DNA from 4 places in the Streptococcus sp. XMC genome. Region 1 is predicted to be linked to each of the others. Evidence: predicted binding sites of a transcription regulator. Region 1 holds the regulator's gene; each other region holds the start of a gene.
The links. The regulator Rex, encoded in region 1, represses fermentation and respiration genes when NADH is low (regulators of the CRP and FNR family bind a similar motif). The targets are predictions, from matches to a motif close to TTGTGAANTANTTCACAA.
Positions count from the first base shown of each region.

Region 2: the regulator Rex is predicted to act here: its motif matches at 5,388-5,405, upstream of adhP (alcohol dehydrogenase AdhP).
Region 3: the regulator Rex is predicted to act here: its motif matches at 1,290-1,307, upstream of adhE (bifunctional acetaldehyde-CoA/alcohol dehydrogenase).
Region 4: the regulator Rex is predicted to act here: its motif matches at 1,375-1,392, upstream of LXO72_RS07775 (zinc-dependent alcohol dehydrogenase family protein).

Region 1 covers NZ_JAJTNQ010000001.1:739,261-746,788, forward strand. Annotated here, with positions in the region: gene LXO72_RS03420 (NAD kinase) at 1-173, opposite strand, end outside; gene LXO72_RS03425 (GTP pyrophosphokinase) at 157-828, opposite strand; gene LXO72_RS03430 (CYTH domain-containing protein) at 924-1,490, shown strand; gene LXO72_RS03435 (ribose-phosphate diphosphokinase) at 1,553-2,509, shown strand; gene LXO72_RS03440 (cysteine desulfurase family protein) at 2,519-3,646, shown strand; gene LXO72_RS03445 (DUF1831 domain-containing protein) at 3,636-3,983, shown strand; gene LXO72_RS03450 (DUF4649 family protein) at 3,983-4,219, shown strand; gene LXO72_RS03455 (redox-sensing transcriptional repressor Rex) at 4,313-4,957, shown strand; gene radC (RadC family protein) at 5,146-5,829, opposite strand; gene LXO72_RS03465 (porphobilinogen deaminase) at 5,892-6,170, opposite strand; gene LXO72_RS03470 (class A sortase) at 6,323-7,069, opposite strand; gene gyrA (DNA gyrase subunit A) at 7,078-7,528, opposite strand, start outside.
Region 2 covers NZ_JAJTNQ010000006.1:63,243-70,770, forward strand. Annotated here, with positions in the region: gene LXO72_RS09430 (HIT family protein) at 1-96, shown strand, start outside; gene LXO72_RS09435 (hypothetical protein) at 110-406, shown strand; gene lytR (glycopolymer--peptidoglycan transferase LytR) at 465-1,634, opposite strand; gene LXO72_RS09445 (GNAT family N-acetyltransferase) at 1,631-2,164, opposite strand; gene tsaE (tRNA (adenosine(37)-N6)-threonylcarbamoyltransferase complex ATPase subunit type 1 TsaE) at 2,167-2,616, opposite strand; gene LXO72_RS09455 (NCS2 family permease) at 2,740-4,161, opposite strand; gene LXO72_RS09460 (Cof-type HAD-IIB family hydrolase) at 4,414-5,226, shown strand; gene adhP (alcohol dehydrogenase AdhP) at 5,517-6,539, shown strand; gene LXO72_RS09470 (PTS sugar transporter subunit IIB) at 6,895-7,528, shown strand, end outside.
Region 3 covers NZ_JAJTNQ010000004.1:33,185-40,712, reverse strand. Annotated here, with positions in the region: gene adhE (bifunctional acetaldehyde-CoA/alcohol dehydrogenase) at 1-1,195, opposite strand, end outside; gene LXO72_RS07765 (acyltransferase family protein) at 1,554-3,371, opposite strand; gene LXO72_RS07760 (hypothetical protein) at 3,361-3,774, opposite strand; gene LXO72_RS07755 (low molecular weight protein-tyrosine-phosphatase) at 3,832-4,254, opposite strand; gene LXO72_RS07750 (nucleotidyltransferase family protein) at 4,374-4,940, opposite strand; gene ruvB (Holliday junction branch migration DNA helicase RuvB) at 4,947-5,945, opposite strand; gene LXO72_RS07740 (aldose epimerase family protein) at 6,651-7,528, opposite strand, start outside.
Region 4 covers NZ_JAJTNQ010000004.1:40,945-48,472, forward strand. Annotated here, with positions in the region: gene adhE (bifunctional acetaldehyde-CoA/alcohol dehydrogenase) at 1-1,225, shown strand, start outside; gene LXO72_RS07775 (zinc-dependent alcohol dehydrogenase family protein) at 1,446-2,495, shown strand; gene LXO72_RS07780 (hypothetical protein) at 2,812-2,973, opposite strand; gene LXO72_RS07785 (alcohol dehydrogenase) at 2,986-3,153, opposite strand; gene LXO72_RS07790 (class IIb bacteriocin, lactobin A/cerein 7B family) at 3,350-3,502, opposite strand; gene LXO72_RS07795 (hypothetical protein) at 3,503-3,673, opposite strand; gene LXO72_RS07800 (class IIb bacteriocin, lactobin A/cerein 7B family) at 3,679-3,825, opposite strand; gene LXO72_RS10160 (hypothetical protein) at 3,859-3,987, opposite strand; gene LXO72_RS07805 (N-acetylmannosamine-6-phosphate 2-epimerase) at 4,525-5,223, shown strand; gene LXO72_RS07810 (extracellular solute-binding protein) at 5,366-6,682, shown strand; gene LXO72_RS07815 (carbohydrate ABC transporter permease) at 6,886-7,528, shown strand, end outside.

The sequences.
Region 1 (7,528 bases):
TGAAAAGCCGAGAGCAACATGCCATCTCCACCAATGGAGATCACGATATCCGGATGTTTTTCAGTCAAGATAAAATTATTCTTTTTTAATTTATAACGAAGTTGTTGAAAGACCTCTTCGCTCTGGCGTTTTCGATTTCGAATAATCGAAACCTTCTTACCTGTAGTCCTCATCTGTATCATCACTATTTCCGACACCATCGTTTAATTTACGATGCATAGGATCAAAAAGGGCTTGCGCCTCCTGAATGGCATCACGAATGGCGCCCATTTCCTCGTCGAGTTGATAAGCCAAATTCGCAGTGACTTCAAGACGCTTTTTAATCTCGTCCGGAAAATCTCCTTTATATTTGTAATTTAATGAGTGTTCAATGGTGGCCCAAAAATTCATAGACAGAGTACGAATCTGTATCTCTGCCAAAATGGTTTCATAGCCATTAATGGTATCTACTGGATACTCTACTACAACGTGATAGCTTCGATAGCCACTCGACTTTTTGTGACGAATATAATCTCTTTCCTGCACCACTCGCATATCTTGACGCTTACGAAGAACTTCTAGGACTTCTTCTACGTCATCAACAAATTGAACCATAACCCGCAGACCAGCAATATCTTGCATATCTTGAGCCAGGTTCTCTTCAGAAATACTTCTGCGTTCCATTTTTTCGAGAATACTCTCAATCGGCTTCACACGACCGGTCACAAACTCGATTGGGGAATGCTTTTGTTGTTTGCGATACTGCTTTCTTATCCCACGAAGCTTAATCTTCAACTCACCAACTGCTTGGATATAGGGATCTAAAAAATTTTCCCAATCAATCGCCATTGAATCACCTTGTCATCTCAAAGTTTTTTTTATAAAATAAACACATCTATTATTATATCATAAAGAGCTTGCAAACGAAAGAAAAGGACGTGGCTATGAATCATTTAGAAATTGAATTTAAAACCTTACTAACCAAGGAAGAATACGACTCTCTTATGGATTTTTTCAAGGAACAACCTCCTATTCGACAAACCAATCACTATATCGATACGCCCGACCAAGCCATCCGGAATCATCAGATGGCCTTGCGAATTCGTACCTTAGCTGATCGGGCTGAGCTAACCCTTAAAGTACCGCAAGAAGCGGGACATTTTGAATACAACCAAGCTCTTACATTTGATCAGGTAAAAGACTTTCTATCCAAGAAAAAACTCCCTCAAGGTGAGATTGCCAGCTTTCTCACTGATTTAGGAATTCCACTAGCTGCCTTAGATGTCTGGGGTAGTCTGGAAACAGAGAGACGTGAGAAAAGAATCCCTAAAGGTTTATTAGCCTTTGACCGTAGTCGTTATAATTCTATTGAGGACTATGAGTTGGAAATGGAGGTAGATGTTGCCTCAGATGAAACTTATTTTCACGAATTTCTCAAGGAAAAACAAATTGAATATAAGCCAGCAAAAAGTAAAGTGGCCAGATTGGCTCAAAGTTTGCTAAAAAGCTGAAATTACTGAATTTTTTTGCTAAAATAAGACTAGACAATAATATCTAAATGAGGATCAAACACATGTCAGAAAAAAACAATATGAAGCTCTTCGCACTCAACTCCAATCAAGAAATTGCACAAAAAATTTCGGAAGTTGCTGGCATCCCACTCGGAAAGCTTTCTTCACGTCAATTCTCAGATGGTGAAATCCAAATTAATATCGAAGAAAGTGTCCGTGGATATGATATTTATATCATCCAATCTACCAGCTTCCCTGTTAACAATCACTTGATGGAATTGTTAATCATGGTAGATGCTTGCCAACGAGCTAGCGCTCATACCGTTAACGTCGTTCTTCCATACTTTGGTTATGCACGTCAAGACCGTACCGCTGCTCCTCGCGAACCTATTACAGCGAAATTGGTTGCCAATATGTTGGTCAAGGCAGGGGTAGATCGTGTTGTAACACTCGATCTTCATGCAGTTCAAGTACAAGGCTTCTTCGATATCCCAGTAGACAACTTGTTCACGATTCCTCTATTTGCTGATCATTATATCAAACAAGGTTTAACCGGTTCAGATGTGGTGGTTGTCAGTCCTAAAAACTCCGGAGTGAAACGAGCACGTAATCTTGCTGAATATCTAGATGCCCCAATTGCCATCATTGACTACGCCCAAGACGATGCCAGCCGTGACCAAGGCTACATCATCGGGGATGTTAAAGGCAAAAAAGCAATCCTTATCGATGATATTTTGAATACAGGAAAAACCTTCTCTGAAGCTGCAAAAATTGTTCAACGGGATGGTGCTACTGAGATTTATGCTGTTTCTAGTCACGGACTTTTCGTTAAGGGAGCAGCAGAATTGCTAGACCAAGCTCCGATTAAAGAAATTTTAGTTACAGACTCTGTAGCAACCAAAGAGCAAAAACCAAAAAATGTAAAATACATTACTGCAAGCGAATTGATTGGAGATGCCCTTGTTCGTATCCAAGAGCGTAAACCTGTTAGTCCACTCTTTGCATACCACAAGAAATAAGGTGACGGCGTGATTTATTTTGACAATGCAGCAACAACTCCTCTAAGCCCTGGAGTGATCAAGGTGATGACAGAAACAATGGAATCCAGTTTCGGAAATCCATCCAGTCTCCACTCCCACGGTCGCCAAGCGAAAAAGATTCTTAGAGATGCTAGGGAATGCGTTGCAACTTGTTTAAAAACCTCTAGTCAACAAATTACCTTCACTTCTGGGGGAACCGAAAGCAATAACACTGTTATAAAGGGCTACTGTCTTAAACACAGACAGAAAGGCAAGCATATTATCACCACGGCTATCGAACACCATGCCGTTCTGGAACCGATTGAGTACTTGGTCCAAGAACATGGATTTGAAGTAACCATTATTCACCCAGTCAATCAAATGATTCGGCCAGAAGATATTCAAGCCACCCTTCGTCCTGATACTATTTTGGTGTCCACCATGTATGCCAATAACGAAACCGGTGATCTCTTGCCCATCAAGGCTATTGCAGACCTTTTAAAAGACCATCCTGCTGCTTTTCATGTGGATGCTGTTCAAGCCGTTGGCAAGCTTTCTGTAGCCCCTGAAGAGCTAGGAATTGATTTTCTAACCGCCTCTGCCCATAAATTTCATGGGCCTAAGGGAGTTGGTCTTCTCTATGCTAGAAAGCCTGACTTTTTCAATCTCTTACACGGTGGTGACCAAGAAGACAAGCGTCGAGCTAGTACAGAGAACTTGATTTCAATTGCTGGAATGGCTCAAGCCCTCAAAGAAGCAACTGATCAGTTAGACGCAAATTACCAGTATATTCAGAGCCTATCTGAGCGTATCCTAACTGGCCTAGAGGATCTAGATTTTTATCTGAATTGCACAGACTCCAAACTTCCTCATGTCTTAAATATTGGCTTCCCATGTATCAGCAATGATATCTTACTGCTTCGTTTAGACATGGCAGGAATTTCAGTCTCAACCGGCTCTGCTTGTACAGCAGGAACTGTTCAACCAAGCCACGTTCTTGCGGCTTATTATGGCGAAGATTCTCATCGATTGAAGGAATCTATTCGCATTAGTTTATCCGAATTCAATACGACCGCTGAGGTCGATACTTTTATAACAACCATTCACAAAATTTTAGGAGAATTACATGGCATTTGAAACATCTGTCTCATTACCAAACTGCGATTACACATACGCAATCCATCCAAATATTAAAAAATATACCCTACGCGACAATACCTTTGCACAAACAAAGGTTGGGAACTACGAATTAAATCGTTTATTGGAAGCTGTTCCAAACAGCGGGGATGGCTTTAAGCTAAAAATTATCATCAATAAGGATTTAACAGGATTTAAAATTAACATTACTGATAAGTCAGGCCTTCGCTTGGTGAATATTTTTAAAAATCCAGAAAATAAAATCATCCAACAAAAATTCTACTTCCTTATGGATAGTCTAGTTGAACGGGAAATCTTTGAAAGGATTGAAAAGTAATGACCAATGGTCTCATAGTCCTCACTTATTTGGATGCATACAAAAAGGAACGTCAGATCAGCTACGATAATTTGGATCACTGTTTATTAGCTTTTTCAGGCTGTGTGACCCTTCCAGATTCCTATCAGGTTGTTTCTGTATCCTACAAGGGACAAACATTACCTTTTACTGGAAAGATAGGCGACTTCTATCGCTATCTGATTCAGTTTGATCAGAGTTTAAGAAATTCCAACTAAGAAAGAAAAGCACCTTTTTGGTGTTTTTTTAGTAGAAGATAGTTGCTTTATTCACAAACTTTTTATACAATAGATTTGAAAGGTTGTGATATTGTGAAACAAGATAAGACTAATCCAATTCCTCGTGCTACTGCCAAACGACTCTCCCTCTACTACCGCATTTTTAAACGCTTTAATGCAGAGAAAATCGAGAGAGCCAATTCAAAACAGATTGCTGAAGCCATCGGGATTGACTCCGCAACTGTTCGTCGCGACTTCTCCTACTTCGGGGAGCTAGGACGACGTGGTTTTGGTTATGATGTCAAAAAGTTAATGAACTTTTTCGCAGATCTCTTAAATGATAACTCCATCACCAATGTTGCTATCGTCGGTATTGGGAATATGGGAAGTGCCCTTCTTCACTATCGTTTCCATGAGCGAAACAAGATGAAGATTGTCATGGCATTTGATACCGATGATCATGAGTTAGTCGGTACTAAAAGTAAAGATGGTATTCCGATTTACGGCATCTCAACGCTGAAAGAAAAACTAGAGGGACAAGAGATCCAAACAGCCATTTTAACCGTTCCAAGTGTAAAATCTCAAGAAGTTGCAGATGTACTGGTTGAAGCTGGTATCAAGGGAATCCTTAGCTTTTCTCCAGTACACTTAACAGTTCCAAAAGATGTGGTTGTCCAATATGTTGATCTAACCAGTGAACTGCAAACCCTTCTCTACTTTATGCGCAAAAATACATGATAAAATGAGGCTGGGACAAAAGTCCTAGCCTCTCTATTGTCTTTAGATTGTCGAGCAAGACGCAGTGCTTGAGTGGGCTCTACTACGCTGAGTTCATCAGCTTTTATAGCCCTACTAAACTGTGCAGAGGTGGGACGACGAAATCGAATTCTAACGAATGACCGATTTCTGTCCCACTCTCCTTCTTTCTATACCAATAAGTCTGTCTCCTCCCGGTAGCTATAATAATCATCAGTTGAGACAATCAGATGGTCAAGAAAAACAATTCCAAGACAATTGCAAGCTTCAATCATTTGTTTGGTGACACCATCATCATTCTTGCTAGGATGAATGATTCCAGATGGATGGTTATGAACAAGAATTAAAGACGTCGCCATATGCTTGATGGCATAATGCAAGATCTCTCGAGGTTCTGCAATACTACGATTGACTGTTCCGATAAAAATCACTTGCTGATGGATAATTTGATTCTGGGTATTCAGATACAAGGCCAGTAAATGCTCTTGTTTCTCATGGCCGATCTTTTGCTGCATCATCTTTGCAAGCTTCTGACTACTCATAATTTGTTCTGTTTCAATCACTTGGGAAGTCTGGATTCGTTTCCCAAATTCAATAGCAGCTAACAGCTCAATTGCCTTTACTTTCCCAATCCCTGGAACTTCCTGTAGCTCCTGAAAGCTCATACTAGCCAATTCCTTTAAGCTCTTTAGTGAGCCTAAGAGCTCCTGTGCGATCTCGTAGACTGTTTTATTTTTGTTCCCCGTCCGTAATAAGATGGACAGCAATTCTTGATTACTGAGCTTATCAGGGCCTTCTGTAAGCAAGCGTTCTCTAGGTAAAAGACTAGCTTCTTGAAATACAATATGATACATAAAAAACCTCCTCAATTAATAATTCGCAATTGAGGAGGAAAATGGATGAGTCTGTATAAAATTTATATAGGACAAACTACTTCTCTTAGGTTTTCAAGGATTCGAGTTTCTTCATTTGAGAAGTTAATTCTATAGCCTTCTTGCACTTGTTCCAAGGTCGTTAGGAATTGACGAATTTCGTATCGAATTAAGTGTTCTTGATCATCAGGAAGGTTTTCAATGGTTTTAAAGACCTGTTCAACTTCGTAGATTCCCTTGGTAATGAGTCCCGTTTTTGGAAAATCATTGACCAGTAAGCCGTAGAAATTTCTTAGCAGAGTATAGATATCTTCTGTAGGCATTCGGTTCCTCCAAGCTTCTTTCTATCACTCTTCTATTATAAAATAGAAAGCATGCAAAAATATGTCAGTCAGGTAACATTTTATGACTATCCTCTTACAAATTGGCAGAAAATTAACAGAAAAAAGAGGTCAAGGACCTCTTTTTTTGTTGATTATAATTGCATTTGATTATAAGATTTTGTGAAAGCTTCTAGGATATCTTTTGGTGCTTTCGAGTAATCTACTGAAGTTTCTAAAGTACCTTTTACAATCGTACGATAAGTTGCTGCGGCATCCTCACAGGTCACCAAGGTAATTTCATTTACCCCTTCTCGATCTGCAATGACATCGACCCGATCTGGCGTTACTGTCTCAACAGAATTGATGACATAGGTATAGACCTTTTCCTTATCAGTGATATAGATTTTCATTCCAGCTTTGGCATGTTCTAATGGGGAAAAGAGCATTTCATTTGCCCCAGTCAAACCAAAGACATGGTGACTAGCTAAGGAGTAATTCCTTTGCCCCATAACCTGGTCCTCTTTCATGGTACCTGCTCCATAATAAAGCCCCACATTATCTAAGCCTTTAAAAATCGGAAGGTTCATCTTCAATTCTGGAATTGCAATTCCTCCAATAACAGGTAACTTTTGTGCCTGCCATTGGGCATTGATGACAGATTCTGTAGACAGCGATTTGACTTCTTTAAAATCAAAGCTAGTCTTAGCCTCTTTATTCTTATCGATGGTCTTTTTCGATACCTTGTTGACCTGGTACTGATTGGTATGCCAAACCATGATCATGTTCCGAATCGGAGCATTAAAAATCAGAGCGATAGACAAAAGGATCAGCAAGGTAGCAAAGATATTAATCAAGCGATTGCGTAAGCTTGTTTTCTTCTTTTTTCTTCTTGAAGCCATTGTTCACCCTACCCTTCACTTTCAGTTTCTGACTCATCTTTTTCGTCAGCTTGAACCGTTGTAAAGGTTACGATTTGGGCATCTTGATCCAGACGCATGACTTTCACACCCATAGTCGAACGTCCAGTTTGAGAAATATTCGCGACGCTTGTACGAATCATGACGCCTGTATTGGTGATAATCATCAAATCCTCATCTCCTTTGACAGTCATGAGACCGGCAAGAGGACCATTTTTCTCAGCCACATTCGCAGTTTTAATCCCTTTACCACCACGTCCTTTGGTTGGATACTCATCAGCACGCGTGCGTTTACCATATCCCTTTTCAGTGATAATCAATACTTCATCTTGATCTGTAATCACGCTTGCACCGACCACTTGATCCCCCGGACGAAGGTTGACACCTCGGACACCAGTTGCTGAACGTCCCATATTCCGAACAACAGACTCTTTGAAACGA
Region 2 (7,528 bases), on a different contig from region 1:
TACTCTCAAGAAGACGACCTAAAGATTGATTTCATTGCCCACGAACCTGATTTCGAACACCTTGCCCAATTAGCCAAGGATATCTCAAACCATTAAAAAGGAGCTTACTATGAAATTAAGAGATCTATTTTGGTTTGCGACTGGAGCAACCATCAGCTATCAACTTGTTAAAAATCGTGAACCACTGAAAAATGAATTCAACGAAACCAAACAACTAACGGATGGAATCCAATCAAACCTTTCAAAAATCAAAAAGAATATTGAAATCATCCAAGAGCAAAGAGTCCTTTTAAATCAACTACTGGAAGACTTTTCCTATAAAGCAAGGGTCTTCTCTCAGCAAGCCAACGCTTCTGTAGAACAAATCCAAACTATTTGGTCTGAGAAATCTAGCGATCATGAATAAACAAAAAGGTTTTGAGATAGTCGTCTCAAAACCTTTTTATTTATAGAAGTATTTGACTTTAGTTTCCTCCAGCACCAGCTACCGTTGTATCCGTATAAGGTGTCACTGTCGGTTGATAGGGTGTCACTGCTTCTGAGCTTACAGAAGTCTCTGGAGCATAGGAAGGATCATAATAGCCTCCGCCTGTATCCTGGCTCGCCTCTACTGGACTTTCGCCACTTTCTGATGAAGAAGCTCCCCCAGTTTCGTCGCCATCCAATAGAACGGCACTTGTTTTGAGCTTGCTTAAAGGTGATAAGCCCAAACTTTTACGCAAGATATTCTGCATCTTCAGCAGGTGCTCTGAAGTAACGATTTGGTAACTTCCGCCATCCGCTAGGGTGGCATCTTCCCCTTTCAACTGTTCCATACGGATGTTCTTCAAGGCATCTCGATAACCCATCAACTGCATCAAGCTATTCGTATCCAAGGAGATATTGGTCTGCATATTATCACTAACCGCTTCAATAATTCCTTGATAGTTGCTCAAACCGTCCAGAGTCAATACTTTCTTGATGATCTTTTCGATAACTTCCCGTTGTCGTTTTTGACGGCCATAGTCTCCTTCTGGATCTTGATAACGCATCCGTGAATATACCAAGGCTTGCTCTCCATCAATCTCTTGACGACCAGGTGGAATTTTCGCTGTGTATTCCGGTTCATTTTCTTCGATTGAAATATCAAAATCAAATGGATTGTTTACCGTGATACCACCGACCTTATCAACCAGTTGGACGAGACCTTTCATATTGATCATCGCATAACGGTCAATATGAATATTCATCAAATCTTGGATGGTTTCAATGGCCAACTCTGCCCCACCTTGAGCATAAGCCGCATTCAGCTTCGCTTGGACAGTTTCTCCATCCTTCGTGATATTGGTCAAGATATCCCGTTCCAAACTCATAATCGTTGTTTCACGCGTCTGTGGATTCACCGTCACCAGAATCATGGTATCACTGTTTCCTACCCACTGATCCTCTCGTGAACCTGACCCTGTATCAACCCCCATGAGCAAGATGGTCATCGGTTTGTTTTCTGCAATGACATTATTTTCATCGCCAATGCCTTTAAAGGTCTTACTCAACGTGTTTGTTGACTGATTGAGGATGGTCAGCCCATAGGCTCCAAGCCCGATTGTCGTTACAGCTAACAAACTAAAAAACATTAATAGAATTTTTTTAATCATTGATTCTGTCCATCTATCAGTTTGCCCATTAGGTAAACATCCAGATATTCCCCTTCCTTGTATACGCCTCTCTTGCGGAGACCTTCAATTTCAAATCCTAGCGTTTGGTAGAGATGGATGGCCCGTTCATTTCGAACTTGGACACTGAGGTCTAACTTCCGAAGGAGGTTGGTACCTTCTGCCCATGCGATTCCTTCTTCTAGAAGAATACGACCCAAGCCTTTATTCCAATAGGCCTTCCGAACAACGATAAAGACATCTCCAATATGGCGCAAGGCTCTGTTTTGATCCGCTGCAATATTTAAGACACCTACCAGATCCTCACCCAAGTATAATAAGAGACATAATTGATTGTCTGTTTGTGCTTGCGTTTCAGCAAATATTTCCAACTCTTGCTTGGTCATCCCAAGCCCTTCTGGAGCCAAGGTCATGAACTCAGATTCAGTTGCTACAGCTTTAAAAAAGTCGAGTAAACGCCCTGCATCCGAAGCCTCAGCCTCTTTTAAAAAGAGATCCAATACCTGTTCCATCTTCAAGCTCCTACAGAAGTCAGAAATGACTCCTTTAATTGTTCTGCACGTTCACCGACAGCTGACAAGCGTATCTCACGTCCGTCGCCATCCTTGAGCAGTTCAACCTTTAAATATCCAGCAGGAAGACTGGTCTCTAGCAATTCTCCCCACTCAATAACGGTCACCCCTTCACCAAATAAAAAGTCATCCAAATCAATCGAATCTGGATCATCTCCAATACGATAAACATCCAGGTGATACAAGGGTAAGCGACCTTCATATTCTCTCACGATAGTATAAGTGGGACTTTTGATCATCTGACGAATATCCAACCCTTGAGCAAGGCCTTTTGTAAAGGTTGTTTTCCCTGCCCCCAGATCTCCCGTCAGAATCACGACATCCTGTTTTTCTAATCGTTGACCCAACTGTTTTCCAAGGGACATCAACTCTTGTTCATTTTGACTTTTCATTCCTCCATTATACCAAAAATAATTGATTATTGCCCACTATTTTTAGTCGATCAACCTCCTGCCTCACATGAGACAATCAAAAAAAGCTTGGACTTTTTGTCCAAGCTTTCCTCTATGTTCATTCTAATGCAAGGCCATACTGATAAAGTTCAAGATAAACAAGGCATCTAAAATCCAAATCATACTGTGAACTTCTTTGGCTTCACCTTTGACCAATTTGGTTACTGTATAGGTAATAAAACCTGCTGCAATCCCATTTGTGATGGAATAGCTGAATCCCATAAAGATAGAGGTAAAGAAGGCTGGTACAGCTTCTGCCATATCATCCCAATGGATGTTTTTCAAGCTACTTAACATCATGATCCCAACGATGATTAAAATCGGTGCTGTCGCTGCAGTTGGTACGATGGCAAGAAGAGGACTAAAGATACTTGACACTGCAAAACAGAGGGCTACTACAAGGGCTGTCAGACCAGTCCGTCCACCAGCTCCGATACCCGCAGCTGACTCAACATAAGTCGTCACATTTGAAGTACCTGCAATGGCACCAACAGATGTCGCTACAAGGTCTGAATAAAGGGCCTTATCCAATTTAGCAGATTGGTGATTTTCACCATTTGTGGCAACAATACCAACTTTTTCACCAGTTCCAATCAAGGTACCAATCGTATCAAAGATATCTGTCAATGAGAAAGCGAGGATGGCCATCAAGGTTTCAGGAAGACGAGAAGTATTGGTAATCAAGGAACCTAATCCTTCTGAACCAAGTGCAGCTCCAAAAATTTTCCCAAGATCGTTGACAGCTGCTCCAAGATGGGTACTACCAAAGTCAATCGTTGAAAGATCAACAATGCCAAATACAATACCAAGGATTGTTGTCGTAAGGATAGAAAGGATAATTCCTCCTTTAATGCCCTTGATGACAAAGAAAACAGTAATGGCTAAGCCAGCCAAGGCAAGGAGGACTGTCGGACTATTGAAACTAACAAGTCCTGGGACCGCTGCAGAATTTGCTGTAATCGCTGCATTCGCTTTGTCAGCCCCTTCTCCTGCCACCGTATAGGTATGCGGATCAATCGAAAACTTCAACAAACCAGCATTTTTAATGCCGACATAGGCCAAGAAAATTCCGATACCAGCTGAAATAGCTGAACGCAAAGCATTTGGAATGGACTCAATAATCATTTTCCGAACATTAGTTAATGTGATAATCAAGGAAATCAATCCACAAATAAAGACCATTCCCAAGGCTTCTTTCCAAGAATAGCCCATCCCAAATACCACTGTAAAGGTAAAGAAAGCATTCAAGCCCATTCCTGGTGCTTGGGCATAAGGCAGATTCGCATAGAAAGCCATCATGAGAGTCCCGACGACTGACCCAATAATGGTTGCTAGAAATACTCCCTGAGCAGGCATTCCTGTTTGGGAGAGCATTTGAGGGTTTACAAATAAGATATAAGACATGGCAAAGAAGGTCGTTAAACCAGCTAATACCTCTGTACGAACCGTCGTTCCGTGTTCAGATAGTTTGAAAAACTTATCCATTTTTCTAATAAGCTCCTTAAAAAAATAAATCTGCTCGCGACTCAATCACGAACAATACCAATATTTTATCAAATATCATTCACTTTTACAAGAGATTTATCTGGATAATCTTTAGTGCCTCAGCATTTACTATTTGAAAAACTGAAATTTTCCTGTTTATCTGGTATAATGGTAGCATTCTTCTTAAAATATGGCACTTCTATACTCCTCATTTAGAGTAAGATAAACCATACAAATGAAAGGAATCTTCCTATGACTAAAAAACTAATCGCTGTCGATTTAGATGGCACCTTATTAAATTCCGAGAGCAAATTATCGCCTTATACGATTGAAACCATCCAGAAAGTCAGTGAACAAGGCCACCGGATCATTATTACAACTGGGCGTCCCTATCGAATGGCAGATCACATCTATAAGGAATTGGGATTGGAAAGTCCCATGATTAACTTTAACGGCGCTCTCACTCATATTCCAAATAAAAAATGGTCCAAAGAACTATCCATGACCCTTGATAAAAAATACCTCCTCGATATGGTCAAGAGAGAAAATGACATCCAGGCGGACTTTATTGCAGGAGAGTATCGCAATAAGTTCTATGTCACCCATACCTACCACCATACTATTGATCCTGCTTTATTTGGGGTTTCTAAAATCTCCTCCAAAACAAAATTCGAAGCTCGTAAAGTTACCGAAAACCCAAATGCCATCCTCTTTCAAACACGCGCTGAAGATAAGTATGCTTTAGCCGAAGAAATGCGTGATTACTACCATCACGAGCTAGAAATCAATAGCTGGGGTGGCCCCCTCAACATTCTGGAATGTGCTCCAAAAGGGGTCAATAAGGCCTTTGCCCTCAACTATCTCCTCGAGACATACGGACTTGATCGGAAAGATCTGATCGCCTTTGGAGACGAACAAAACGATACAGACATGTTGGCTTTCGCAGGAACTGGTTATGCAATGAAAAATGCCAATCCTATCCTCCTCCCCTATGCGGATAAACAAACCGAGTATACAAATGATCAGGACGGCGTTGCTCGTCAACTAGAAAAACTCTTCTTATAAATAAAGAGAATCGCTTGAATCACCTTTTATAAAAGATGGTTCAAGCTTTTTTATTTTCTCAAACATACGGAACCTTATAGGGACTTTTTCTGAAAGTAATTTAACTGGTTAAGTTTATTTTCAGAAAATTTTCTATGTAAACGCTTGCTAACTGATGGAGTTTGTGATAAAATTAACATAACAAAAATAAAAAAGGAGCCTAGCTCGTTTCATACGATAATGATTCAAGTGATGTTACTTCTCGTTTTATTACCGTCTCTAATTCAACTAAGCTCTTGAGGAGGAAAACTATGAAAGCTGTTGTTGTAAATCCAGAAGGTACTGGTGTTGAAATCGTTGCAAACAAAGACGTGCGCCCATTGGAAACAGGGGAAGCGCTTGTCCAAATCGAATACTGTGGTGTCTGCCACACGGACTTGCACGTTGCTCACGGAGACTTTGGTAAAGTTCCAGGACGTGTTCTAGGACATGAAGGAATCGGAATTGTTAAAGAACTTGCTCCTGATGTCAAGAGCCTCAAAGTTGGGGATCGAGTCAGTGTCGCATGGTTCTTCGAAGGATGTGGTACTTGTGAATACTGTACTACTGGTCGCGAAACCCTTTGCCGTACTGTAAAAAATGCTGGTTACTCTGTTGATGGAGGAATGGCTGAACAATGTATCGTTACTGCAGATTACGCAGTGAAAGTACCTGAAGGTTTAGATCCAGCTCAAGCTTCTTCTATTACCTGTGCCGGGGTTACAACCTACAAAGCTATCAAAGAAGCCAAAGCTGAACCAGGACAATGGATCGTTATCTATGGAGCTGGTGGACTGGGTAACTTGGCTGTTCAATATGCCAAGAAAGTCTTCAACGCTCATGTCATCGCTATTGATATCAACAACGATAAACTCGAATTGGCTAAAGAAGTTGGGGCAGACTTTGTCATTAATGGTCGCGAAGTCGAAGATGTTCCAGGATTGATCAAAGAAAAAACAAATGGTGGAGCTCACTCTGCTGTCGTAACCGCTGTTTCTAAAGTAGCCTTCAACCAAGCTGTTGATTCAGTTCGTGCGGGTGGCCGCGTTATCGCAGTCGGACTTCCTTCTGAAATGATGGACCTCAGTATTGTAAAAACAGTATTAGATGGCATCCAAGTCATCGGTTCCCTAGTAGGAACTCGTAAAGACTTGGAAGAAGCCTTCCAATTTGGTGCAGAAGGATTGGTTGTTCCAGTTGTTCAAAAACGTCCAGTAGAAGATGCTGTCAAAGTCTTTGACGAAATGGAAGCCGGAACCATTCAAGGACGTATGGTACTTGACTTCACCAACTAATCAACTCAACCTATTAGACCAGCCCAAATGGGCTGGTCTTTTTTAGTTTCTCACAAACAGGACCTGCAATAGGTTGCTATATTTTTATTTTACCTATTAGAACCTACTACTACTCTTTTCAGAAACTTCGAATCCCCTTCGTTCCCCTCTTATCAAGGATTTTCAAATTTAATAGCCAAAGAAGTTTACCAACATCTAAAAATAGATGTTAACAATTTAATATATCAAAGAATCTATTTTTCCTTTAATTTAGTACTGAAAAATTGACTTTATTATGAAAACGTTTTATAATAAATAAGCTTAAAGTTTTCTTAAACTGAAAGTCAAACAAATTTTATAAGGAGGAATGTCAATAATGAGTATTGGTATCATTATTGCTAGCCACGGTGAATTTGCAGCTGGAATCCACCAATCCGGCTCGATGATCTTTGGGGATCAAGAGAAAGTTCAAGTGGTTACGTTCATGCCAAGTGAAGGCCCAGATGATCTCTATGCTAAATTCAATGCTGCTGTTGCCGCATTTGATGCAGAAGATGAAATCTTGGTTTTGGCTGACCTTTGGAGTGGTTCTCCATTTAACCAAGCGAGTCGTGTCATGGGGGAAAATCCCGATCGTAAATTTGCGATCATCACAGGATTAAACCTTCCGATGTTGATTCAAGCTTATACAGAGCGTTTGATGGACGCAACTGCCGGCGTTGATAAAGTCGCTGCAAACATCATAAAAGAATCTAAAGACGGAATCAAAGCTCTTCCAGAAGAATTGAATCCAGTCGAAGAAGCAAGCACTACTTCCGCTGCTCCTGTTGCCCAAGCTGCTATTCCAGAAGGAACAGTGATTGGAGATGGTAAGCTCAAGATCAACCTTGCTCGCTTAGATACTCGTCTGCTTCATGGACAAGTCGCTACTGCTTGGACTCCAGATTCAAAAGCAGATCGAATTATCGTTGCTTCAGACTCAGTTGCTAAAGATGAACTCCGTAAAGAGT
Region 3 (7,528 bases), on a different contig from region 1:
TCAATTCTTCATCTGCTGTATGGATGGCAGCTGAGTGACCAAGACCGTTGAATTCAACCATTTGGCGTGCTTTGTTAATTCCGTCTTCACGGCTTTCAGATTTCAAGACAGCGATGACTGGTGACAATTTTTCACGAGTCAACGGTTCTTTTTCGCCAACTTCTTTACATTCTGCCGCAAGAATATTGGTTCCTTCTGGGACTGAGAAGCCAGCTTGTTCTGCGATCCATGCTGCTGGTTTCCCAACGATGTCCGCATTCAATTTCGCACCTGCACAGTTCTTGCTGTTAGCTTTCACACCGAAGCAGAACTCTTCAAGAAGGGCTTTTTCTTTTTTGTTAACAAAGTAAGTGTGGTAAGATTTGAATTCTTCAACAAACTCATCGTAGATTTCTTTATCGATGATGACCGCTTGTTCAGACGCACAGACCATACCATTGTCAAATGATTTAGACATAACGATATCGTGTGCTGCTTGGCGGATGTTAGCTGATTTTTCAACATAGGCAGGAACGTTTCCGGCACCGACCCCAAGAGCTGGCTTCCCACATGAGTATGCTGCTTTAACCATGGCGTTACCACCGGTCGCAAGGATAGTCGCAACTCCTTCGTGGTTCATCAGGGCACTGGTTGCTTCCATAGATGGTTGCGTAATCCATTGCACACAGTTTTCAGGAGCTCCTGCTTTAATCGCTGCATCGCGGACGATTTGTGCCGCATGAGCAGATGATTCTTGAGCTGATGGGTGGAAGGCAAAGACGATAGGGTTCCGTGTCTTCAAGGAAATCAAAGCTTTAAAGATTGCTGTTGAAGTAGGGTTGGTTGTAGGTGTGATCCCGCAGACAACTCCGACTGGCTCAGCAATCAAGGTCAAACCAGTGACGTCATCTTCTGAAATGACACCAACTGTTTTCGTGTGACGCATGTTATTTACTACGTGTTCACAAGCGAACAAGTTCTTAGTCGCCTTGTCTTCAAAGACTCCACGACCAGTTTCTTCATAGGCATGAAGAGCGAGCTCACCGTGTGCGTCAAGAGCTGCTACAGATGCTTTCGCCACAATGTAGTCGACTTGCTCCTGATCCAATTTGCGCATTTCTTCAAGCGCTACGAGCGCTTTTTGCACCAACTCGTCTACGTGTTTTTCAGCAGCGAGTTTCTTTTCTTCAGGTGAGAGAGTTTTTTTATCAGCCATTTGATGCTTTCCTCCAATGTTTGAAACCCTTATCCTTTTCCGGAACTTTTTCCTGTTTTCAGAAACTTTCAAGAATAGTGTAAGAAATTTCGATTTGTTAATTTTTTCACAATATTATTGTACTCTATTTTAGAAAATTTGTAAATAGTTTCACAAAGATTTTTTTAACTTTTTTCCATGAACCCTCCTTCTCCTTCTATACAGGAGTATTTTCAAGAAAAAATTGAAGGATTTTTTTGAGAACGCACTTCAATTTCACAAACAAATATTTTCACGCAATTTTTGTAAGCGTTTTCTTAATTTTACTAAAAAAAGCAATTTTCTTCAAGTGAAAATTGCTTAAATTATATAGTAAATTTTAGGGTTTAACCGGTCCCTGATTGGCTTGATCAACTGCTTCTTTCACGACGTTGGCATACAAGTTTCCTCCAACATCAATGGAACCATCTGATTCTAAACCAAAGTGGACACTATCTGTTCCAGCCCAAATCTCTGGATTATCGATAGCAACTTGGTACCAGTCTGCTACATAGACATAGTCATATTTTTTAGCCAACTCCAGCTGATACTGTCGAGTCTGAACGGTAACGCTATTGCTATCATTGGCTTCACGCCCATCATATGGGGTCACAAAGATTAAGCGATGTCCTTTTGGTAGTTCTTGAACAAACTTATCCAACAATTCTTGATAATTATTAGAAGAGTTGGTTCCAAGAGCGATTACCACGTTCTTGAGCAAGACTCTATTGGCAATATCCGTTTCATATACTTTTAAGCCCGAGTCCAGATTGCGGCTCACCAAAGCATCTAATTGGATATCTGGCAGAACTTGTTTCAGATAATCTGATGCCCGGAGGTTTACAGAATCTCCGATCATGGTCACGCCATCTGACACATTGTAGGAAGTCGCTGAAGCATTGTCAACTTGGGCACGCGTGATCTGCATCTTGCTGTCGGATTGACGAAGCCCTTCGGTAATCAAGTTTTCATCAAAGGCTCCGACGCGTGGCGCAAAGAGTGCAATTCCAAACATGAGCAAGGTCAAGGGAATCGCGCTGTAAAAAAGTGGTTTCGTGAAACTTCTGAGATCCATCGAGATCCCGAAAATCTTCGGTTCACGCCCAGCCAAGGTTGGTTCAATAATATAGAAACTCAAGGCAGCAAGACTAAAGGATACAAGCGCTGTTAATAGAGAAGCCCAGCCATTGGTCATTAATTGAGAAAAGATGATGTAAAATGGCCAGTGGAAGAGATAAACCCCATAACTGGTATCTGCTATAAAGGTAATTACTGCTGGTTCTTTCTGATTCGGTGTCTTTTCATGAAGGACACGCGTCATCACAATCATCACAGATGCAGCAAAAGTTGCTACTAAAAAGCCAAATAAATAGGTCCAAACACTATCAAAGGGAAGGATAAAGGTCAAGACCAACAAAACTAGAAAAGCACCCGCTAAAATCGCTAACGTCTTCTGTAGAGATAGCTTCTTCACTAATTGAGTAAGATTTGGGCTGGTCGTTGTAATCCCTGTCACTGTCGCTAAAGCACTCCCCACAAAGAAAGGAAAGACGTGAGCGATACTAGAAAAGTAGACATTGGACAAATTCTTGGTGACCAGCGCTCCGACAAAGAAGGTCAGGAAAGTCACCAAAAAGAGACCTGTCGAAGATAGGAAGATATAGCCTCTATATTGGCCAACTGATTTAGCTTTTTTACCCAAAAACCAAGCCAAGAGCGCCCAGAGGACATAGTAATGAACTTCAAGAGCCAAACTCCAAGTATGAATGAACAGATGGGGGATGAACTGACTTTCGTAACTTCCGCCACTTAACATCTCATAGAAGTTGGTCACAAAGCCAAAGACGGCTGCAATCTGTGTCCCAATCCCAGCAATAAAGTCTCGTCTGACCAAGAAGGTAAAAGGCATGACCAGCAAGACCATAAAGACTAAAGGAGGGACAATCCGGTAGAAGCGTCGGCGAAGGAAGCCCTTGAGATCAATTTTTTGATGACGGGCAAACTCATCGATCAGAAGAGCCGTGATCAAAAATCCTGAGAAAGTAAAGAAGATATCGACTCCAATAAATCCACCAGGAAAAACTTTTTGAAAGAAATGGTAGAGAAGAACGAGAAGAAGTCCCGTTATCCGTACCAATGAAAACCATTTAATTCGCATTTTGATAAATTCCTTGTTTAAACGTTCCCTTATAAACGACATTTTGTTCTGTCGTCAAGGTTCCCTGGCCTTCTGGTTGGCCATTGACAAATTCACCTTCATATTTCCAGCCAGCCTTGGCTGTAAAGGTTCCATAACCGCTAAAGGTCCCATTGACAAAATTGCCCTTGTAGGTGTCCCCGTTCTCAAAGGTCACCGTCCCTTGGCCATTCATCTTGCCTCGGACGACACTTCCGTCGTAGCGAATAGCTCCCTTATCGAGGGTCAACACACCTCCGAAAGGAATGGAGGAAAGAAAAACCCACAAAGCAGACAGAACAATAATCCCCAAGGACAAGCGTTCAATATTCTCTCTCGTAACATAGACCTTATAGGTCTCATATAATTCTTTTATTTTTTCCATACTCTGTTCATTCTTTTTATCTTCAGCCGGTTAGTCCTTTAAGGAGCCAGTCCGAAACTAATCTTCTAATCGGTCCAACCACTCTTGACAACCAGCTAGGACACGGCGATAGGTCTCTTCGAAATCTCCTGTGTACCATGGATCTGGGACACTTTCTCCTGCAAAGAGATGAATCTTGTGCTCTGTTCCAGGCGGTGCCATTCGTTTGAGGTCAGCCACATTGTTTTCATCCATCCCTAAGATCAGATCAAAGGTATGAAAATCTTGGTCACTGATTTGAAGGGATGTTTTAGACGCATCATAGGGCACACCATGACTGCGAAAAATCTTTTGAGTCCCTTGGTGAATAGGGTTCCCGTGCTCCCAGTTAGAAGTAGCACGACTTTCAATCTCATACTGGTTGGTCAAATCCTTCATGACAAACTCCGCCATGGGGCTTCGACAAATATTTCCTAAACACACAAATACGATTTTTTTCATGACAGCACCTCCTTTCTATTATAACAGAATGTAAGAAAAATATAATCTGCTAAAATTATAATTTTGAGGCAAGACGAAAAAAGCCTGTCCACCGTTGAGGTGGGCTGACTTTCTTATTTTTATTCAGGCAGGATGATCTGAAGGGATGGCCATTTGCGTTTCCAATCTTTCTTCCGCATGCGCTCTCTATAAACCGCCAAACGCTCTGGACTAGCTAAAAAATGTGGAGTCGGCTGAACGATGAAGTCTTCGATATCCCTTGTCCCATAGGGGAGAAAGAGTTCTAGCTGACCATCTTTCCTTAAGCGAACCGCAAGTGCCGTACACTGCTCAGGGTATTTAGAGACCGCATCACAGGCACTGCGATAAGGAGCTGTCCCCGGACTATGCTGGTGCATGTAGACTTGGTTTTTGACTTCCCAAGCGTACTGGGGATAGGTCTTCTTTAATTCCTGCTCGATCTGGAGAGTCTCCTCATAGCTGATCGCAGGGTCATAAAAGACCAGATCCAGATCTGTCGACGCGTCAAACCCTGGTCTTCCAGAAAGTTGGTTCCAGATGAAATTTCGTACTGCACCCGCTGCTAACCAAGCGTCTGCCAGGTTGAGATCTCGAATAATAGCCAAGACTGTCATCATCTCTTGATCCGCTTGGATTTGCTCTACTATCGCTTCTTCCGTCAGCATCTTCTTCTAGTCTCCATTGTAGGGATAACCCAGGTGTTCATAAGCTTTGCGGGTCGCCACGCGCCCTGTCCGGGTCCGCATGATAAAGCCTTTCTGAATCAGGTAAGGCTCATACATATCTTCTACAGTCTCGCGCTCTTCGGCAATATTGACCGATAGGGTCCCAAGGCCAACTGGGCCTCCTCCGTACATCTCAATCATGGTCCGCAGGATCTTTTGATCGACATAGTCCAGCCCTTCATGGTCCACATCCAGCATAGAGAGGGCCTTGTCGGTAATGGTATCGTCAATCAAGCCATCGCCCATGATCTGGGCAAAATCGCGCACCCGTTTGAGCAGACGGTTGGCAATTCGAGGAGTCCCCCGACTACGAAGAGAAAGCTCTTCGGCAGCCTCGTGGGTAATCTCCATCTCAAAGATCTCGGCGGTCCGCTCGACAATCTCTGTCAGATCATCTTGCTCATAATATTCCATGTGGCCGGTAATCCCAAAGCGAGCGCGCAAGGGATTGGACAGCATCCCAGCTCGAGTCGTCGCCCCAATCAGAGTGAAAGGAGGAAGATCCAGGTGGACACTCCGGCTAGTCTCGCCAGCACCAATCATGATATCGATGTAAAAATCTTCCATGGCGCTGTATAGCACTTCTTCGACTGACATAGGCAGACGGTGGATCTCATCGATAAAGAGGACATCGCCCGGCTCTAAGTCATTAAGGATGGCTACTAAGTCACCAGCCTTTTCAATGACAGGACCGGAAGTCTGCTTGAGATTGACGCCCAGTTCATTGGCAATGACAAAGGCCATAGTGGTTTTCCCAAGCCCCGGAGGGCCAAAAAGAAGGACATGATCCAGCGCTTCATCCCGAAGCTTGGCTGCCTCAATAAAGATTTTCAGCTGGTCCTTGACCTTATCTTGACCGATATATTCATGTAAATATTGCGGGCGCAGCGTCCGTTCAACAGCCTCTTCATCGCCCATGATTTCATTGTCTAAAATTCTACTCATACAGTCTATTATAGCAAAAAATGATGCCTCCAGATGATTTAAAATCATATTCTATTCAATTTATCACTAATTATTGATTGTTGGGTGTTGGGAATCGTTTCCCTCTTAAACTACCTTGTTTCTATTTAAGGAACGTACCTAAACTCGCTGATGCTCGTTAAAAATAAGGTACGTAGTTTTCGCTCCGCTCAAACTGCGTCAACGTTCCTAAGTTCGTCTACGTCCCTACCATGTTTGGTTCACAAAAATAGATTAGTAACAATTACATAACGCAGTGGTTGATTGGTATCTTTGTTCGCTCTTATAGCTCCAAAGATTGCCTACTAATGAGGAAACGAGGTTCCCTATATCCGCAACCTCAAACAGTCTCCCAGACTGTTTGACCTGTGCAGGAGTGAGACAATTGAAAAGTTTTGGGGAACCTTTTCAACCTGAGCCTAAAAATAAGGACGCGAAGCAATTTTAAAAAATTGTTCTGTCTCACCCCCATAAAAAAAGCCACCGGTTTTGGTGGCTCTTATAGGGAGATTATTATGAAAAAGTTTTAGGAGTTTTATCATTCAAAGTTAGGAGGTCTTTGATGATGGTATTAGTATACGACGGGAAGCTTAAAGTTTCCTTATAGTCATTTTTAAATTTTTTTCAAAAAAGAGGAGGTTCCAAGCAAAGATTTCACATCCTTGTTTGGACACTCCCCTGTCCTCATTATTTCTTAGCGATGGCATGGTAGCTGGTCTTGCTGGTGAAGACTTGACCCGCTCTCAAGATAACCTTTTCAGCTTGGTCGCTATGAATGGCATCTGGTACGGTTTGGAATTCTAGAGCCAAGCCATTGTGTTGAACCATTGGTTTTCCTTCCAGATAAACCGTTTCATCCACAAAGTTAGCAGAATACACCACCAAGGCGGGAGCTTCTGACTTGAAGGTCAAAAAGCGTCCAGACGGCTGATGATAGAAGAATCCGGCATTTTCATGCCCTTCTGGAAGAGCAAATGGATGGTCCAAACCTTCTACCAGGCGGATTTGCGGATCCGAATCCTTAAAGAGATCCTCTAAGAGCATAGCTTGGTAGAGATGCTGAACGATCGGACTTTCTTTATCCACAGTGTGAAGAGGGACACCGTCGGGATGGATAGGGTAAAGCCCTTGATGGTTGATCTGAAAGACATGGTCATTAATCGGCTGAGTGAAGTTGCCTGATAGGTTGAAATAGCTGTGGTTGGTCGGATTAACTAGAGTATCTTGGTCCGTTTCTACTCGATAGCTGATTTCCAACTCCCCTGCTTCCGTCAAGCCATAGGTCACCCAGATCTTGAGATTTCCAGGGAAACCACCGGTACCATCTGCACGCTCTTTGTACAGGGTGATTTCTTGGTCTGTCACGGATTCCACGCTAAACAAGGCGCTGTCCCAGCCAGTCGATCCACTGTGGTTGCAGTTGGCACCATTATTGGCTTCTAAGTGATAGGCTTGACCATTGAGCTCAAAGCTGGCCCCTGCGATCCGACCAGCAACTGGACCAATGCTGGCCCCATACTTGGGACTATTGCCGACATAGGCATCAAAATTGTCAAAGCCCAATA
Region 4 (7,528 bases), on a different contig from region 1:
ATACTTTGAACGTGATTCAATTGAATACCTACAAAAATGTCGTGACGTTGAACGTGTCATGATCGTTACAGACCACGCTATGGTAGAGCTTGGTTTCCTTGATCGTATCATCGAACAGCTTGACCTTCGTCGCAATAAGGTAGTTTACCAAATCTTTGCAGACGTTGAACCAGATCCTGACATCACAACTGTTGAACGTGGTACAGAGATCATGCGTTCCTTCAAACCAGATACGATCATTGCTCTTGGTGGTGGATCACCAATGGATGCTGCCAAAGTAATGTGGCTCTTCTACGAACAACCAGAAGTGGACTTCCGTGACCTTGTACAAAAATTCATGGATATCCGTAAACGTGCCTTCAAATTCCCATTGCTTGGTAAGAAGACTAAATTCATTGCGATCCCAACAACATCTGGTACAGGATCTGAAGTAACACCATTTGCCGTTATCTCAGATAAAGCAAACAACCGTAAATACCCAATCGCTGACTACTCATTGACACCAACCGTTGCCATCGTAGACCCTGCTTTGGTATTGACAGTTCCAGGATCTGTTGCGGCTGATACTGGTATGGACGTCTTGACTCACGCGACTGAAGCTTACGTATCTCAAATGGCCAGTGACTACACAGATGGTCTTGCGCTTCAAGCCATCAAACTTGTCTTTGAAAACTTGGAAAGCTCAGTGAAGAACGCGGACTTCCATTCACGCGAAAAGATGCACAATGCGTCAACCATCGCAGGTATGGCCTTCGCCAACGCCTTCCTCGGTATTTCTCACTCAATGGCCCACAAGATTGGTGCGCAATTCCACACCATCCACGGACGGACCAATGCAATCTTGCTTCCATACGTTATCCGCTACAATGGTACACGTCCAGCTAAGACAGCAACATGGCCTAAGTACAACTACTACCGTGCAGATGAGAAGTATCAAGACATCGCTCGTATGCTTGGACTTCCAGCTTCTACACCAGAAGAAGGGGTTGAATCTTTCGCGAAAGCTGTTTACGAACTTGGTGAGCGCGTAGGTATCGAAATGAACTTCAAAGCACAAGGAATCGATGAAAAAGAATGGAAGAAACATTCTCGCGAATTGGCCTTCCTTGCTTACGAAGATCAATGTTCACCAGCTAACCCACGTCTTCCAATGGTAGACCACATGCAAGAAATCATCGAAGATGCATACTATGGTTACAAAGAACGTCCAGGACGTCGTAAATAAGACGCTAGAGAACAACTGATGTTTATCAGCTATCCCTCGCTCAAAAGAGCGAGGGATTTTTCTTTATTTTAATGCTAAAATTGGTTTTTGTGATCTGAAAATTATCTTATAAAGAAATCTAATAAATAAGTTGCAAGCGCTTACTTTATATGTTATAATATTCACAAAATAAAAGCTGTAATAAAATGGTTTGATAAAACCAACAAAAAAGGAGTCGCTTATGAAAGCAGCAACATATGTATCCGCAGGAAATCTTCAGTTGATTGATCAACCAAAACCAGTGATCAAGAAACCAACTGATGCGATTGTGCGTTTAGTGAAAACGACCATTTGTGGAACAGACCTCCATATTTTGGGTGGTGATGTTCCAGCTTGTAAAGAAGGGACCATCCTGGGTCACGAAGGAATTGGGATTGTCGAAGAAGTCGGCGATGCGGTTACGAACTTTAAGGTAGGAGACAAGGTTATCATCTCTTGCGTAACAGCTTGTAACACTTGCTACTACTGTAAACGTGGCTTGCCTTCCCACTGTGAAGATGGGGGCTGGATCCTTGGTCACTTGATCAACGGTACCCAAGCAGAGTATGTCCATATCCCTCACGCAGACGGGAGTCTTTATCATGCACCAGCTTCTGTAGATGACGAAGCCTTGGTTATGCTCTCTGATATTCTGCCTACTTCCTATGAGATTGGTGTGCTCCCATCTCACGTGAAACCTGGAGACAACGTTTGTATCGTTGGTGCAGGGCCAATCGGTTTGGCAGCCCTCTTAACCGTACAATTCTTCTCACCAGCTACCATTATCATGGTAGACTTGTCAGAATCACGTCTTGAAGCTTCTAAGAAGTTTGGGGCTACTCATACCATCTGTTCAAGTGATATTGATGAAATCAAGGCCTTTATCAATGAAGTGACTGATGGTCGTGGTGTTGATATCTCCATGGAATGTGTGGGCTATCCAGCTACCTTTGATGTCTGTCAAAATATTATCTCTGTCGGCGGTCATATTGCCAACGTCGGAGTACATGGTAAACCAGTTAGCTTCAATCTTGATGACCTTTGGATCAAGAACATTACGCTCAATACCGGTTTGGTCAATGCCAATACAACTGAAATGCTTCTTAACGTCTTGAAATCTGGTAAGATTGATGCAACGAAGTTGGTGACCCATCATTTTAAACTGTCAGAAGCAGAAAAGGCATACGAAATCTTCAAACATGCTGGCGAAAACAATGCCTTGAAAGTCATTATTGATAACGACCTCAGCTAAGAAGTTGGATGGTTCCATCGCCTAAATAAGATAGAAAAATGAGAGTGGGACAGAAATCGGTAATTCGTCAGAATTCGATTTCGTCGTCCCACCTCCGCACAGTTGAGTAGGGCTGTAAAAGCTGATGAAATCAGCGTGGTAGAGCCCACTCAACCACTGCGTCTTTCTCAACAATCCAAAAATAATTGAGAGGCTAGGACTTTTGTCCCAGCCTCATTTTTCTGCTTAAAAGGATCGTTTAAACAATAGAACATCCCAGCTATAGAATGATAGCTGGGATGTTTGTACTGTTAAGTGAGATGATAAAGAAGTGTTACTATTTGCCTCGTTTGCGAGCGTATTCGTCAAAGGCACCAGCGAAGGTTCCCATGAGTAGGGGAGTTGCGATTAGTCCGACAGTAATCCAGACGGATCCACCATCTACATGGCTGAGTTCCTGCTCGGACAAGCTTCTAAAACGTGTTTCTTCGAGTTTCATGCTTGCTCCTTTCTAGTGCATGATGCCATTGATGATACTACGGCCAAAATCACGTCCGGAATTGTATAAAATATTCCATGTTTGAACGATGAATTTTGCCGAGTCAAAGACGGAGACTCCTCCATCAATGGTCGCCAGTTCAGCTTCCGTTAGGCAAGTATAATGGATGCTTGTATCCATAGGTGTCCTCCTTAATGTAAGATTGTGTACAGTAAATCAATTGCCTCGTTGAGAATGGTGAAAGTGACCATGAAGGCAATCGCGAATTTAGGAAAGTACCCTTTTACCTGTTTGGGCGCTTTTTTATCAAGAATGCAGTATCCTGTCAAAAGGATGAGGGTGATAAAGGGTAGAGAAATCATAGAAATGCCTCCTTTTAGAAGAATTTCTTTTTGATATCTTTACCGATTGTATAGCATAGAGCGACGAGGGCGACGCAGACTCCTGCTGAAACTACTGCTCCGCCGCTAACATCGACTAGTTCATCTTCCGTCAAGGTTACAAAGTTTTGTGTGAATTCTGTTGTCATTTAGTTTTCCTTTTTATTTTTTACTTGTTTTAGGGTAGCATCGACTGCCAAATAGATTGTGGCTGCAATGGCTAAATTCATATTGGGTTGAAACGCAATCAGATGTGCATCGTGTAACATGGTTAATCCGATAATGATGGCGAAAATAATGGTGTGTAAATGTCGTTTCATAAGCCTTATCCTAAAATGAAGCCAAGGGCTAGACCAGTGATGATGCATCCTCCGTAGATGATAAAAGGTGCTACCCCACCGTTGACATGAGTTAACTCTTCATCCGTCAGAGTAGTGAATTGATTGTCAATCAGTTGATTTGTTTGTGTCATAAGCTATCTCCTTTTCTAATGTATTATCTGTTATTACTTTCTTTGGCAACTACTTAAAGCCAAAAGTCCAAGAGGAATCAGGATGAAAGGGATGAAACCTCCAGTACATTCTTCTAGTTCAGCTTCGTTTAGTTTTGAAAACTTTTTATCAATTGTTGTCATGATATTTCCTTTCTGTTAGAGCACATTGGCTAGTGTTTTTCCTAGTTCGTAGCCTACTTGATAGATGCCATACATCAAAACGGGTGCTAGAATGCTAGCGAGTATGATGAGTGCCATTTTTTTATTTTTCCTTATTTTCATGATATCTCCTTACAGGATGATCAGTGATAAGAATAGTAATAGAATAAAAAATTGTGTATTCTTTTTCATGTTCGGTATTCCCTTTCCTTATTTATTTGCGGAAGAAGTAATACAAAAACCATGGGATGATAATGGGAGTATAGTACATCTGTGGTCCTCCTTTCTTTTTGTTTGGTCACTTATACTATTCGTATAAAAATCTGGAAATGGAAAAAATTTCTTAAAAAGTTTTAGAATGTTTGCATCTCTGAAACTAGTTTCAGAGGAATGGGATAATAGTTTAAAATATGAAACTATTATCAAAATGGCTCGACAATATTGTAAGCGCTTTAAAAATGCTATATAATAACCTTACAAGTACTCGAGTTGACGTAATAAACAAAGGAGATGGAATGTATGTCCAAGATCACAAAAGAAGAATTAATTCAACAGATCAAAGACGGCATTATCGTTTCTTGTCAGGCGCTTCCTCATGAACCTCTCTACACAGAGGCAGGAGGTGTGATTCCTCTCTTGGTCAAAGCAGCTGAGCAAGGAGGGGCGGTTGGAATCCGGGCGAATAGTGTCCGCGATATCAAAGAAATCAAGGAAGTAACAAAGCTTCCGATTATCGGGATCATCAAGAGAGATTATCCTCCTGAAGAACCATTCATTACTGCTACCATGAAAGAAGTAGATGAATTGGCCGTATTAGATATCGCAGTGATTGCCCTAGATTGTACCAAACGTCCGCGTCATGACGGTCTATCGATTGTCGACTTTATCCAGCAAGTGAAGGAGAAATATCCTGATCAACTCTTGATGGCAGATATCAGCACCTTTGAAGAAGGCTTAACAGCTGTCGAAGCAGGGGTTGACTTTGTCGGAACAACCTTATCGGGCTACACAGATTACAGCCCGAAAGTAGACGGACCTGACATTGACTTGATTCGCCAACTTTGCCAAGCGGGTGTCGATGTCATTGCGGAAGGTAAGATCCACTATCCTGCACAAGCCAAAGAAATTCATGACTTGGGTGTCAGAGGGCTTGTGGTAGGGGGAGCTATTACGCGACCTAAAGAAATTACAGAACGCTTCGTCGCAGCTTTAAAATAAAAAAAGAACAGTAAAAAGAGACAAGGAGGAAGCTAGGAAGAGAGAAATCATCCAGTAGAAATGAGAATATTTAACAATCACCGTCCTCAGTGAGGATACACTAAGTAAGAGAAATCTTACCGCAAACGTGAGGAGAAATCACATGAAAATGAAAAAAGTACTGTGCTCGTTGGTAGCTGGTGCGGCGGTGCTAGCACTTGCAGCTTGTGGATCTGGAGGAGGATCTAAGTCTGAATCTTCAAGCGATAACTCTGGTAAAACAGAAATCACTTGGTGGGCTTTCCCAGTCTTTACACAAGAAAAAGCTGAAGATGGTGTCGGAACCTACGAAAAATCAATTATCGAAGCCTTCGAAAAAGCCAATCCAGATATCAAAGTTAAACTAGAAACCATCGACTTCAAATCTGGTCCTGAAAAGATTACGACAGCTATCGAAGCTGGAACTGCTCCAGACGTGCTCTTTGACGCACCAGGGCGGATTATTCAATACGGTAAAAATGGTAAATTGGCTGACTTGAACGACCTCTTTACAGAAGATTTTGTAAAAGATGTCAACAACGACAATATCATCCAAGCTAGTAAAGCTGGCGACACTGCCTACATGTACCCAATCAGTTCAGCACCATTCTACATGGCGATGAACAAGAAGATGTTGGAAGATGCAGGAGTCCTAGACCTTGTCAAAGAAGGCTGGACAACAGACGACTTTGAAAAAGTCTTGAAAGCTTTGAAAGACAAAGGTTACACACCAGGATCACTCTTCAGTAACGGTCAAGGTGGAGACCAAGGTACTCGTGCCTTTATTGCTAACCTTTACGGTGGTTCTGTAACAGATGAAAAAGTAACCAAGTATACAACAGATGATCCAAAATTTGTCAAAGGTTTAGAAAAAGCTTCTAAATGGATCAATGATGGTTTGATGATGAATGGTTCCCAATTCGACGGTGGAGCAGACATCCAAAACTTCGCTAACGGACAAACTTCTTACACTATCTTGTGGGCGCCTTCACAAAACGGTATCCAAGCTAAATTGTTGGATGCAAGTAAAGTTGAAGTAGTCGAAGTGCCATTCCCATCTGATACAGGCAAACCAAAATTGGAATACCTTGTCAATGGTTTTGCAGTCTTCAACAACAAGGATGAAAAGAAAGTAGCAGCAGCTAAGAAATTTGTTCAATTCATCGCGGATGACAAAGAATGGGGTCCTAAGAACGTTGTTCGTACAGGTGCCTTCCCAGTTCGTAGCTCATTTGGTAAATTGTATGATGACAAACGGATGGAAACCATCAGCACTTGGACTCAATACTACTCACCATACTACAACACAATCGACGGCTTTGCAGAAATGCGTACACTTTGGTTCCCAATGTTGCAATCTGTTTCAAACGGGGATGAAAAAGCAGAACCAGCTTTGAAGACCTTTACTGAAAAAGCAAACGAAACGATCAAGAAAAAATAGATCATCTATGAAACTCAAATGATCCTTTCATAGAAATAAGAAAGCATAGGTCCCCTCGATTTCTTATCTCCATGTGTAGATTGAAAGAGGGGGCCTTCGTGTTTTCGCTCTCCTAATTATCATATGTAGGAAAGGGCAGTGCTATCCGTTCCACATAGGAATCAAGGAAAAAATAGAAAAAGAACATCAGGAGGTGCCTTATTGTGAAGGTAAACAAAATCCGAATGAGGGAGACGCTGGTTTCCTACGCATTCTTAGCACCCATTTTAATCTTCTTTATTGTCTTTGTATTAGCACCAATGATTATGGGGTTTGTCACTAGTTTCTTCAACTACTCGATGACCTCCTTCAAATTCGTTGGTCTTGAAAATTATTCCCGCATGTTTGCGGATAAGGTCTTTATCAAGTCCTTGATCAATACTGTCATCATCGTTATCGGCTCGGTTCCGATCGTAGTATTGTTCTCCTTGTTTGTGGCTTCTCAGACCTATCATCAAAATGCCATTGCGCGTTCCTTCTACCGTTTCGTCTTCTTCCTTCCAGTTGTTACAGGGAGTGTAGCGGTAACGGTTGTGTGGAAATGGATCTATGATCCGCTATCAGGGATTTTGAACTTTGTATTGAAATCTGGACATGTCATCAACCAAAACATTTCTTGGTTGGGAGACAAACACTGGGCTTTGATGGCCATTATCATCATCTTGTTGACCACCTCCGTTGGTCAACCAATCATCCTCTACATCGCTGCTATGGGAAATATTGATAATTCTCTCGTAGAAGCAGCGCGTGTCGATGGTGCGACAGAACTTCAAGTTTTCTGGAAGATCAAATGGCCAAGCTTATTGC